2 regions of the Photorhabdus aballayi genome follow, and region 1 is predicted to be linked to the other one. Evidence: riboswitches for the same ligand, from Rfam matches in the RefSeq annotation. Region 1 holds a riboswitch; the other holds the start of a gene.
What was found. Region 1 has a riboswitch for thiamine pyrophosphate ahead of thiD (bifunctional hydroxymethylpyrimidine kinase/phosphomethylpyrimidine kinase). Riboswitches for the same ligand answer to the same signal wherever they lie in the genome.

Region 2: it holds a riboswitch for thiamine pyrophosphate, as region 1 does, so the genes downstream of both, thiC (phosphomethylpyrimidine synthase ThiC) here and thiD (bifunctional hydroxymethylpyrimidine kinase/phosphomethylpyrimidine kinase) in region 1, are expected to answer to the same signal.

The regions. Positions count from the first base shown of each region.
Region 1 is NZ_JAPFCD010000027.1:46,067-51,604, forward strand. Features, by position in the region: gene OO184_RS14195 (amino acid permease) at 1-472, shown strand, start outside; gene pagP (lipid IV(A) palmitoyltransferase PagP) at 540-1,163, opposite strand; gene cspE (transcription antiterminator/RNA stability regulator CspE) at 1,752-1,961, shown strand; TPP riboswitch at 2,076-2,168, shown strand; gene thiD (bifunctional hydroxymethylpyrimidine kinase/phosphomethylpyrimidine kinase) at 2,211-3,011, shown strand; gene OO184_RS14215 (hypothetical protein) at 3,088-3,459, shown strand; gene fbaB (class I fructose-bisphosphate aldolase) at 3,579-4,628, opposite strand.
Region 2 is NZ_JAPFCD010000023.1:8,193-13,730, forward strand. Features, by position in the region: gene OO184_RS12860 (HAD family hydrolase) at 1-582, shown strand, start outside; TPP riboswitch at 638-763, shown strand; gene thiC (phosphomethylpyrimidine synthase ThiC) at 867-2,804, shown strand; gene thiE (thiamine phosphate synthase) at 2,788-3,438, shown strand; gene OO184_RS12875 (HesA/MoeB/ThiF family protein) at 3,449-4,198, shown strand; gene thiS (sulfur carrier protein ThiS) at 4,195-4,395, shown strand; gene OO184_RS12885 (thiazole synthase) at 4,397-5,164, shown strand; gene thiH (2-iminoacetate synthase ThiH) at 5,179-5,538, shown strand, end outside.

The DNA.
Region 1 (5,538 bases):
GTATTGTAACAGCCGGATGTTGTACGGTTTAGCAAAACAAGGCAATGCTCCTGGGATGCTGACCAAAGTCAATGAGAGTGGCGTCCCTATCAGAGCCATTGTCATTTCTGCTTTGGCAACGTCCGTTGGTGTGCTGATTAATTATGTAATCCCGGGCAAAGCATTTGAATTATTGATGGCACTGGTGGTAACAACATTGGTGATTAATTGGGTCATGATCTGTACGGCGCATTTAAAATTTCGGGCAGAAAAAGTTAAACAGGGAATAGAGCCATCATTTAAGGCATTCTGGTATCCATTCGGTAATTATCTGTGTCTGGTTTTCCTTGCCTTTATACTTGTCATTATTTTGATGATGGATAGCATCCGTATTTCAGTCATCCTGATGCCATTCTGGGTGGGTGCGTTATGGATCGGGTTTTTAATGTCTCGTTCCCGCCGTGAAAAAATGAGAGCACAGGAGCAGGGATAACATATACCTGGATTATCGCTATAAAAATACCGGGCTGATATTACACAGCCCGGTATTTTTTATCCAGTTACCATTGCCAACGTAACCAAGCAAAGAGGACGTTACCATTATTATATGTGCCGGGAATATATGTCCCTTGCAGCGATAACCGATCATATTCTATGGAGAATAACGGTAATGGGAGTGGAATAGGGACATAATAATATTCATGACGAGCTGTAACGCTTAAAGTGAACCCTATTCCCATTCGAAAACCATCTAAATCACCGGGTATCCACATTTTCTGAAATCCATAGCCAACGATGGGTTCCAAACGGTTATGAGAATCCATAAAAGCCATTGCATAAAGGGAATGCCAATCATTGTCTTCGTCGTAACGATATTTACCATAGCCGAAACCCCAGGGCCGTTCATTATATCTATCGATCTTCTCTTTATCGTAGGTATGCCTGTTATGCCAAGTAATTACTGGCAGATAAAGTTCATTGTCGGGTGCATCCCAGGTGAGGGTGATATTATTGTTGAGTTTTTCCCATAAGCTACTTGAATTGTTGCCATAACTGCTCGGTGTGTGAGATTCAGTCGTTGCTAATGACTTATTAGCAGTATCTGCCGTTGCTGCAAACACTGTCCCAGATGAGACTAAAAGAGTAGTTGATAGGGTATAGGCTGCGGTTAAATCAAACTTCATTATTTATTGCTCCAATTTCCCGACGACATAAATTGGGAAGATCCTGTGCATCACGTAAAATATGACAAACATCTAAATTCAGGAATTCTACTCTTGCTATTTTCAATAAAAGCTAAACGAAAAATTAATATTAAGATGTGATAGGTATTAACTGGGTATATTTAATACTGATATTTTAGTCGACTAATATTGGGAATGTGTTGACTTTTTCTTTCGCCTAAACAGTAGAAATTGGTCCTATGAACATACTATGAGATATAGAAAGTCTAATAATAAGACAGGCAAAATAAATTAGTGTTATTTATGTTATCTGGGGTTTTGTTGAGTGGATAAACTGTAAGCTAATTAGGATAACCTTGGATTTTCAAATTTTTGCAGCTATGTTAAACAATAATTGTTGTTAAGAATTTTAAATATGTGCGTTAGCTCCATAGCTGATAAAAAATGGCTTGCCATCATATTAAGAATATGTGATAAATCGTTCGGGTAAACGAGGTACGGTTCTGTTAATAGCAGCAACTCGCTCTAGTTTTTATGTTACGCCGAAACGGCGAATTAGAATTAAGTGATCCAAAGGAAATTCTTAAAATGGCAAAAATCACTGGTACTGTAAAGTGGTTCAACGAATCAAAAGGTTTTGGTTTTATTACTCCTGCTGACGGCAGCAAAGATGTGTTTGTACATTTTAGCGCTATTCAGAGCGAGGGTTTTAAAACTCTGGCGGAAGGCCAAAAAGTTGAGTTTGAAATTCAGGACGGTCAGAAAGGTCCTTCTGCGGCAAACGTCACTACAGCATAACTTCTTTTTGTCGACCATTTTGGATTGACGAAGTAAATTTGTTGTCTGATTGATTTTTTACTGGCAACAATGACATACCGATATCACCCTGTTGGTTATCTGATAGGGTGTTTTTGTTTTGGCTCGGGGCGCTCTTTATTGAGCTGAGATGAACCCGTAATACCTGATCTGGATAATGCCAGCGTAGGGAAGTCATGGTGTCTTTTCCTGATACTTGCTTTTCTTTATGTCTGGTTGGAAGAGGTACCTATGATGAGAATCAATTCACTGACAATTGCCGGTACTGATCCTAGTGGCGGTGCCGGCATTCAAGCCGACCTAAAAACTTTCTCTGCACTTGGTGCTTATGGCGCTACAGTCATGACAGCGCTTGTTGCACAAAACACCTGTGGTGTGCAATCTGTTTATGATATCGATCCTACTTTTGTTGCGGCACAGCTTGAATCTGTGTTGTCAGATATCAGAATTGATAGCGCTAAGATAGGCATGTTATCTAATGCAGCCAATGTTGCTGTTGTTGCCGACGCAATAAGTCGTTATTCCGTTCCTTATGTTGTATTGGATACGGTAATGATTGCGAAAAGTGGCGATCCGTTGCTGGCGCCGGAAGCGGTTTCCGAGGTTGTTGAACAATTATTACCGAAGGTTTCGTTGATTACCCCAAATTTGCCGGAAGCCGCAGCGATATTGAAATGTTCTGTAGCAAAAACCGAAACGGACATGCAAAAACAAGGGCGTGAATTATTATCGCTAGGATGCGAAGCCGTTTTACTGAAAGGCGGACACCTTACAGAACATGAAAGCCCTGATTGGCTATTTACTGTTGAGGGAGAATGGCGTTTTACTGCGCCTAGAATCAATACGCGTCATACACATGGTACAGGGTGTACGCTCTCCGCTGCACTGGCCGCTTTGCGTCCGCGTTATTCAAATTGGCAGACAACACTGCCTGTTGCCAAATCATATCTTCAGGCGGCGTTAGAACAAGCGGATTTGTTAGATGTAGGAAAAGGGATTGGACCTGTGCACCATTTTCATCAGTGGTGGTGAGAGTAGCGGATTGGCGAACTGTGTAAAATCAGTTGATCGTTCAGGGGAGTCCATATAGGGGCATGACGACGGGTCATTGGCATTTAAGTTCCGTGTCATTGCCGCTCATCTTAAGCCTTCCGGTAAACTAATTGCGTATACCGCTGAACCTGATTGTCGATTAGAAAAAGTGAATTATGAAAATTATGGTATAAAAATTCTGAGTGAAGAGCCCGTGAAAGACACAACTCTCGTGAGAGCTGAATTTCTTACCACACCACCTAGCCCTTTCACTATGTATCATTGGAGCCGTGAACAGTATCAAGCAGCGCTCCGAAAGGCAGGGTTCAAACAATTTAGATGGCAAAAACCAATGCTGTTAAAAAGCGATATTGAGGAATATCCCCTCGGTTTTTGGGATGATTATCAACGAAATTGCCTTGATACAGTTCTTATTTGTCAGTTTTAACGAGATAATTCCCGAGATCCGCTGTTTTTCCTGCACAAATCCCCCGATGAAAATCGAGGGATTTTTTTGAATTTCCCTCTTCTGGTGACTGCTCCCCACTTTCTTCCGGACGGGTGATGTCAAGCTATAGTAACTTGCTTATCCAGATAGACATCTTGAACTGCATTAATCAGTTCAACACCTTCTTTCATGGATTTTTTGAACGCCTTACGACCGAGGATTAGCCCCATACCGCCTGCGCGTTTATTAATAACTGCGGTACGAACTGAGTCGCTCAAATCATTATTACCGGATGCGCCGCCTGAGTTAATCATACCGGCGCGGCCCATGTAGCAGTTAGCTATCTGATAACGGACCAGATCGATAGGATGATCGCTAGTCAAATTAGCGTAAACACGTTTATCAGTATGACCAAAACCAATCGCCGTATAGCCGCCGTTATTTTCGGCCATTTTCTGCTTAACGATATCAGCACCGATAGTGACTGCCAAATGATTAGCCTGGCCTGTTAGGTCCGCACTAGAGTGATAATCTACACCTTCTTTTTTGAAGGCAGGATTACGTAGGTAGGCCCACAATACCGTTACCATGCCTAATTCATGCGCCCGTTTAAAGGCGGCTGAAATTTCCTCAATTTGACGCCGTGATTCAATAGAACCGAAATAAATTGTTGCTCCAACGGCAACGGCACCCATCTCAAATGCTTGTTCGACACTGGCATATAAAGTTTGATCATATTGAGCGGGATAGCTCAGTGTTTCATTGTGGTTCAATTTAACCAGAAATGGGATCTTATGAGCATAACGACGAGAAACAGCGGATAACACGCCATAAGTAGAGGCAACACAGTTACAACCGGCTTCAATAGCCAATTCAACGATATTTTTTGGATCGAAATAGAGTGGGTTTGCTGCAAAAGAAGCGGCAGCAGAATGTTCTACGCCTTGATCCACCGGCAGAATAGATAAATAACCAGTGCCTCCAAGACGACCATGATTTAATAATGTTTGCATGGAGCGCAGAACCGTATTCGGTCGGTTATTGTCGATCATTACGCGGTCAACAAAATCGGAGCCTGGCAGATAGAGATTTTCACTCGGAATGGTACTACAACGATGTTGTAATAAACTGTCCGCGTCTTTGCCTAACAACTTAGCGATATCAGTCATGTTTTACTCCAGTTATGAAAAGATGCTATTGATTGTCATTTATCCTTTTTAGGATAACAAGTTGTATTGAGAGGGAAGTGGTAGTGGATCGCTTCAGGTGGGAGGTTAAAGAGAATTTTATTACCTGAAAAGTGGCTATTTAGTGCGAAAGTAACATTACCATTTTTTAGGGAGTATAGGGGCGAAAGAGTAAGATCTTTATGTGCTGGATTATATGTTCTCGTAATTCTTATCGTTTGCTAGCAGACAATTTTATTGGATAAGATAAGTAGGTTTATGAGATTTAATACCGATAAAGAATAAATTATTCACTGTATTTATAATGTCGATATTGATTTGGTTTTCATAAATTTAAATATAGTTAAACTCATCGTCTTTATTGATTTTGTTAATATTTTTTTTGGCCCTTATTATTCAACAATGAAATATTTTCATCATAGATTAGATATACATTATTATTTCTGTAAAATTCTAAAAAAGAAATTTATATTTTGTTTGTTTGAGATTTTTTTATCTATACAGATTATATATTATAAATTTAACTATTTCTCTTTATAAATATCAAAAAAAATGGAAATAAATTTATTGTCGTAAATTTTTATCTATGTTAGCGTCTTTTTATTTTTGAAAGAATGAATTTTTTCGTTATTGTTCTTTATTGATTTGTAATTTTCCAATGTTGTTGGAGATAATTGATAAGATTGTTGGATGATTTTAGAGCAAAAACTAATATGAATTTATCAATTGCAATAAATAACTCATTGATTAATTTTGAATTGTTTAATTTCTTTCCTAATTTAATTAACCCGTCACTGAAATCAGTTTTTATATTTTTATTTTTCTATCGCTAAACTGAACATTTTATTATATGAATTTATTACAAAGATATAATATGTTTCTCTATTATCTA
Region 2 (5,538 bases), on a different contig from region 1:
TGGGAAAAAGGGATCATTACTGATCCAAGTTTTATCGAAGCAGATAAAAAAATGATGGCTGATTACAACGCTGGTTCACTGGATATGAGTGGTTATCTGGCATTTAGCCTGCAAACACTGCATCAAATTCCACAAGAACAAGTTGATCTTTGGCTGACTGAATTTATTAACGAAAAAATCAAACCTCGATTTTATCCGCAAGCCAAAGCGCTTATTACTGAGTATCAACAGCAGCAAGTCCCAGTGATGATCATCTCAGCCACAGTTTCTTTTATTGTGAAAAAGATTGCTATCGAATTGGGCATTCACACTGCTCTGGGCATTGATATGGTGGTGGAAAATGGCTGTTATACCGGCCAAATAGACGGTATTGCGACTTTTCGTGAAGGGAAAGTCAAACGAATAAAACAGTGGCTGGAACAACAAAATAATTATCCTGAAATTATTCGTTTTTACAGTGATTCAATTAATGATCTACCAATGTGTCAATTTGCCGATGAGGTAATTACGGTCAATGCCGATACCCGTTTAAAAACCCAAGCACAACAACATGGCTGGAAACAATTAACCTGGTCACTGTAAATACTTTCAATCAGTAAGGGTTGTAGTTTTCACAATCCCTTCTATACTACTGCTTACTTTCTTGTCGGAGTGCCTAGCGTAAGCTGTCTTATCGCAGCATACACAGGCTGAGACCGTTAATTCGGGATCCGCGGAACCTGATCGGGTTAATACCTGCGAAGGGAACAAGAGTAATCAACCGCTGTCAGCCCACCCAATTTTTCACGGGTCTGTCCAGCCATCAATTATTACTCCTGCGAGCTCCAGACAAGCAACTTTCCCAATAACACAGTTAGGAATTTGCTATGTCTCATAATAATGTTATCCCTACAACCGATATCTCGCCAAAACCCAATCCGGCACGCCCACGTAAAGCACAACGCGATGCTGCTCAAGAATTTATTAATTCTATTCAAGGAGTGACATTCCCAAATTCACGACGAATTTATCTTCAAGGTTCCCGCGACGATATCCAAGTTCCAATGCGTGAAATCCAGTTATCACCTACTTTAATTGGCGGCACCAAAGAAGAACCTCAATATGAAGAAAACGAAGCCATCCCGGTTTATGATACTTCCGGCGCTTATGGCGATCCTGATGCCAAACTGGATGTACATGTTGGGTTAACCAAACTACGCCAACCGTGGATCGCCGAACGCCAAAATACTGAACCTGTTGCTACCCTCAGTTCTGATTTTACGCAGCAGCGCCTAACGGATGCCGGTCTCGATCATTTGCGTTTCAATCATCGCCCCCATCCATTAAAAGCCCGTAAAGGCAAATGCGTTACTCAACTGCACTACGCCCGTAAAGGCATCATCACACCGGAAATGGAATTTATCGCACTGCGGGAAAATATGGGACGCGAACGTATCCGCGGTGATGTGTTACGCCAACAACATGCTGGACAAAGTTTTGGCGCTCAGTTGCCAGAAAATATCACGCCAGAATTTGTCCGTCAGGAAGTCGCAGCCGGTCGGGCAATTATTCCCGCCAATATTAATCACCCTGAATCAGAACCGATGATTATTGGTCGCAATTTTCTGGTGAAGGTTAATGCCAATATCGGTAACTCTTCAGTCACCTCTTCTATTGAGGAAGAAGTAGAAAAGTTAATCTGGTCTACTCGTTGGGGTGCAGATACGGTCATGGATCTCTCTACTGGCCGTTATATCCACGAAACTCGCGAATGGATCTTACGTAACAGCCCGGTTCCCATCGGTACAGTCCCTATTTATCAGGCGCTAGAGAAAGTCAATGGCGTAGCGGAAAATCTCACCTGGGAAATATTCCGTGATACCTTGTTGGAACAAGCAGAACAAGGGGTAGATTACTTCACCATTCATGCCGGTGTATTACTGCGCTATGTACCGATGACAGCCAAACGCCTCACTGGAATTGTCTCCCGCGGTGGTTCAATTATGGCGAAATGGTGCCTGTCTCATCATCAAGAAAACTTCCTCTACCAACATTTCCGTGAAATTTGTGAAATCTGCGCCGCTTATGATGTTTCCCTATCATTGGGAGACGGCCTACGCCCCGGCTCTATTCAAGATGCCAACGATGAAGCGCAGTTTGCAGAACTACACACATTAGGTGAACTGACCAAAATTGCCTGGGAATATGATGTTCAGGTGATGATCGAAGGTCCCGGACATATTCCTATGCAGATGATCCGCCGCAATATGACGGAAGAATTGGAACATTGTCACGAAGCCCCTTTCTATACCCTTGGCCCACTCACAACAGATATTGCACCCGGTTATGACCACTTCACTTCCGGCATCGGCGCAGCTATGATCGGCTGGTTTGGCTGCGCCATGCTCTGTTATGTAACGCCAAAAGAACACCTCGGTTTGCCAAATAAAGATGATGTGAAGCAAGGGCTGATTACCTACAAAATCGCTGCTCACGCCGCTGATCTCGCCAAAGGCCATCCGGGCGCACAAATCCGCGATAACGCCATGTCCAAAGCACGTTTTGAATTCCGCTGGGAAGATCAATTTAATCTGGCGCTCGATCCCGATATCGCTCGCGCCTATCACGATGAAACCCTGCCACAAGCCTCCGGTAAAATTGCGCATTTCTGTTCTATGTGCGGGCCTAAATTCTGTTCTATGAAGATTTCTCAAGAAGTACGCGATTACGCCGCCTGCATGGAACAGATGTCCGAAGCATTCCGCGCCCACGGTGGCGAGTTGTATCACAGCGTAGAGGATGTATCCCATGAACAATCAGCCTAACGCGCCATTCGCCCCAACTGAACACAGATTAGGGCTGTATCCGGTCGTGGATTCGCTAGAGTGGATTTCCCGCCTGTTACAGGCAGGCGTCGCCACAATTCAGTTGAGAATTAAGGACCTATCAGAAGATCAGGTGGAAGAAGATATTAAGCAAGCCATTATGCTCGGTCGCCAATACAACGCTCGTCTGTTTATTAACGACTACTGGCGACTGGCAATAAAGCATGGCGCTTATGGTGTCCATCTGGGGCAAGAAGATTTAGCGATCGCTGATCTGAGCGCCATCCAAAAAACGGGATTGCGGTTAGGCATCTCTACCCACGACGAACAAGAGTTAGCGCTAGCAAAATCTCTGCGGCCGTCTTATATCGCTCTCGGCCACATTTTCCCAACCACGACCAAAGAGATGCCATCTACCCCACAAGGACTGGAAGCACTGAAACTACAGGTAGAAAACACACCAGACTATCCCACTGTCGCCATCGGAGGTATTTCTCTTGAACGCGTACCGGATGTCATTGCAACCGGAGTCGGCAGTGTGGCGCTGGTGAGCGCAATTACTAAAGCAAAAGATTGGCGTCAGGCAACTGCACAACTGCTTCATCTGGTTGAAGGCATTGAGTTGAAGGGATAGAGAGGTTCTTATGCTGAATGATCAAGAATTTATGCGTTACAGCCGACAACTGTTGCTCGAAGATATTGGCCCGGAAGGGCAGGAAAAACTGAAATCCAGCCGCGTACTGATTGTCGGACTGGGCGGGCTAGGCGCTCCCGCCTCTCTCTATCTGGCCGGAGCAGGTGTGGGAACAATTTATCTCGCTGACGATGACCAATTACACATCTCCAATTTACAACGGCAAATACTTTACCGCACCGAAGAGATCCCTGCCGCAAAAGCTGAACTTGCAGCCAATCAACTCAATGCATTGAATCCGCTGATAAAAACAATGGTCCTTAATCAACGCCAGAATCTGGAATCTCTGACAACAATCGTGAAGCAAGTCGATCTAGTTCTCGATTGTAGTGACAATATGACAACCCGCCACGCGATCAATGCTGCTTGTGTGGCAACGCGAAAACCATTAATTAGCGGTAGTGCTGTCGGTTTTAGCGGCCAACTTATGGTATTTGAACCCCCTTATCTTCATGGCTGCTATAGCTGTCTCTACCCTGAACAGGAAGAACCTCTACGAAATTGCCGAACTGCGGGGGTATTAGGTCCGGTAGTCGGTATTATCGGCACATTACAGGCATTAGAAGCCATCAAAATGTTAACTGGGCTTCCCTCTCCGTTAAGCGGCAAACTCCGACTGTTTGATGGTAAGCAGCAAAGTTGGAGCACACTACAACTTAACCCGTCGCAGCAATGCCCGATCTGCGGAGATATGGCATGAAAATTACGGTAAACGACCAGCCGATGGAGCTTATGGCTCCTCTGGCTATACAGCAATTGCTAGAACAACTTGAACAAACACAACCGGGAATGGCGCTGGCTATTAATCAAACCATTATTCCGCGTTCAGAGTGGAATACGCATCGAATTAATGATGGAGACAATATCCTTTTATTTCAGGCTATTGCTGGAGGTTGATATGTTAAAAATTGCTGATACGACTTTTAATTCCCGTCTATTTACCGGCACAGGCAAATTCGCCAATGCAAATTTAATGACTCAGGCTATAGCCGCTTCCGGCAGCCAGCTTGTCACGATGGCGATGAAACGTATTGATTTACAGAGCGGTAATGACGCTATTTTGGCGCCATTGCAAAAACTTGGCGTCAAATTACTGCCAAATACTTCTGGGGCCAAGACCGCAGAAGAAGCCCTGTTTGCTGCTCGTCTGGCCCGTGAAGCACTGGCGACCAACTGGATCAAATTGGAGATCCATCCTGATGTGAAATACTTATTGCCTGACCCGGTTGAAACCCTCAAAGGCGCAGAAATGTTGGTTAAAGATGGGTTTGTCGTTCTGCCATATTGCAGTGCTGATCCCGTTTTGTGTAAGCGTCTGGAAGAAGTGGGTTGCGCGGCGGTCATGCCTTTAGGCGCACCGATCGGCTCCAATCAGGGGCTACTCACCCGAGATTTCCTGCAAATTATTATCGAGCAAGCACAAGTGCCGGTGGTCATTGATGCCGGCATCGGTGCGCCAAGCCATGCATTGGAAGCGATTGAACTGGGCGCGGATGCCGTATTAGTCAACACTGCCATTGCCGTTGCGCGTAATCCAGTCAAAATGGCTCAAGCCTTCAAAATAGCGATTGAAGCGGGTGAATTATCCTATCAAGCTGGCCTGGCAAGTCCAAAACAACATGCTGTCGCATCCAGTCCACTGACTGATTTTCTAGGGGTGCTTTGATGATTCATCATCTGATGAGCGGTAATTTTAGTTACCGCTGGCAGCAATTGGACTGGGATGATATTACCCTTCGCATTAATAGCAAAACTGCGCAGGATGTTGAACGGGCATTAAGCAGTCACAAATTAAATCTGGACGATTTCATGGCCTTGCTATCTCCGGCAGCGAAACCCTATATCGAACCACTGGCACAACGGGCACAGAAACTGACTCGTCAGCGCTTCGGTAACACCGTTGGTTTTTATGTACCACTTTATCTCTCCAATTTGTGTGCCAATGACTGCACCTATTGCGGATTCTCAATGAGCAACCGCATCAAACGCAAGACACTGAATAAAGATGAAATTATTGCCGAATGTCAGGCGATTAAAGCG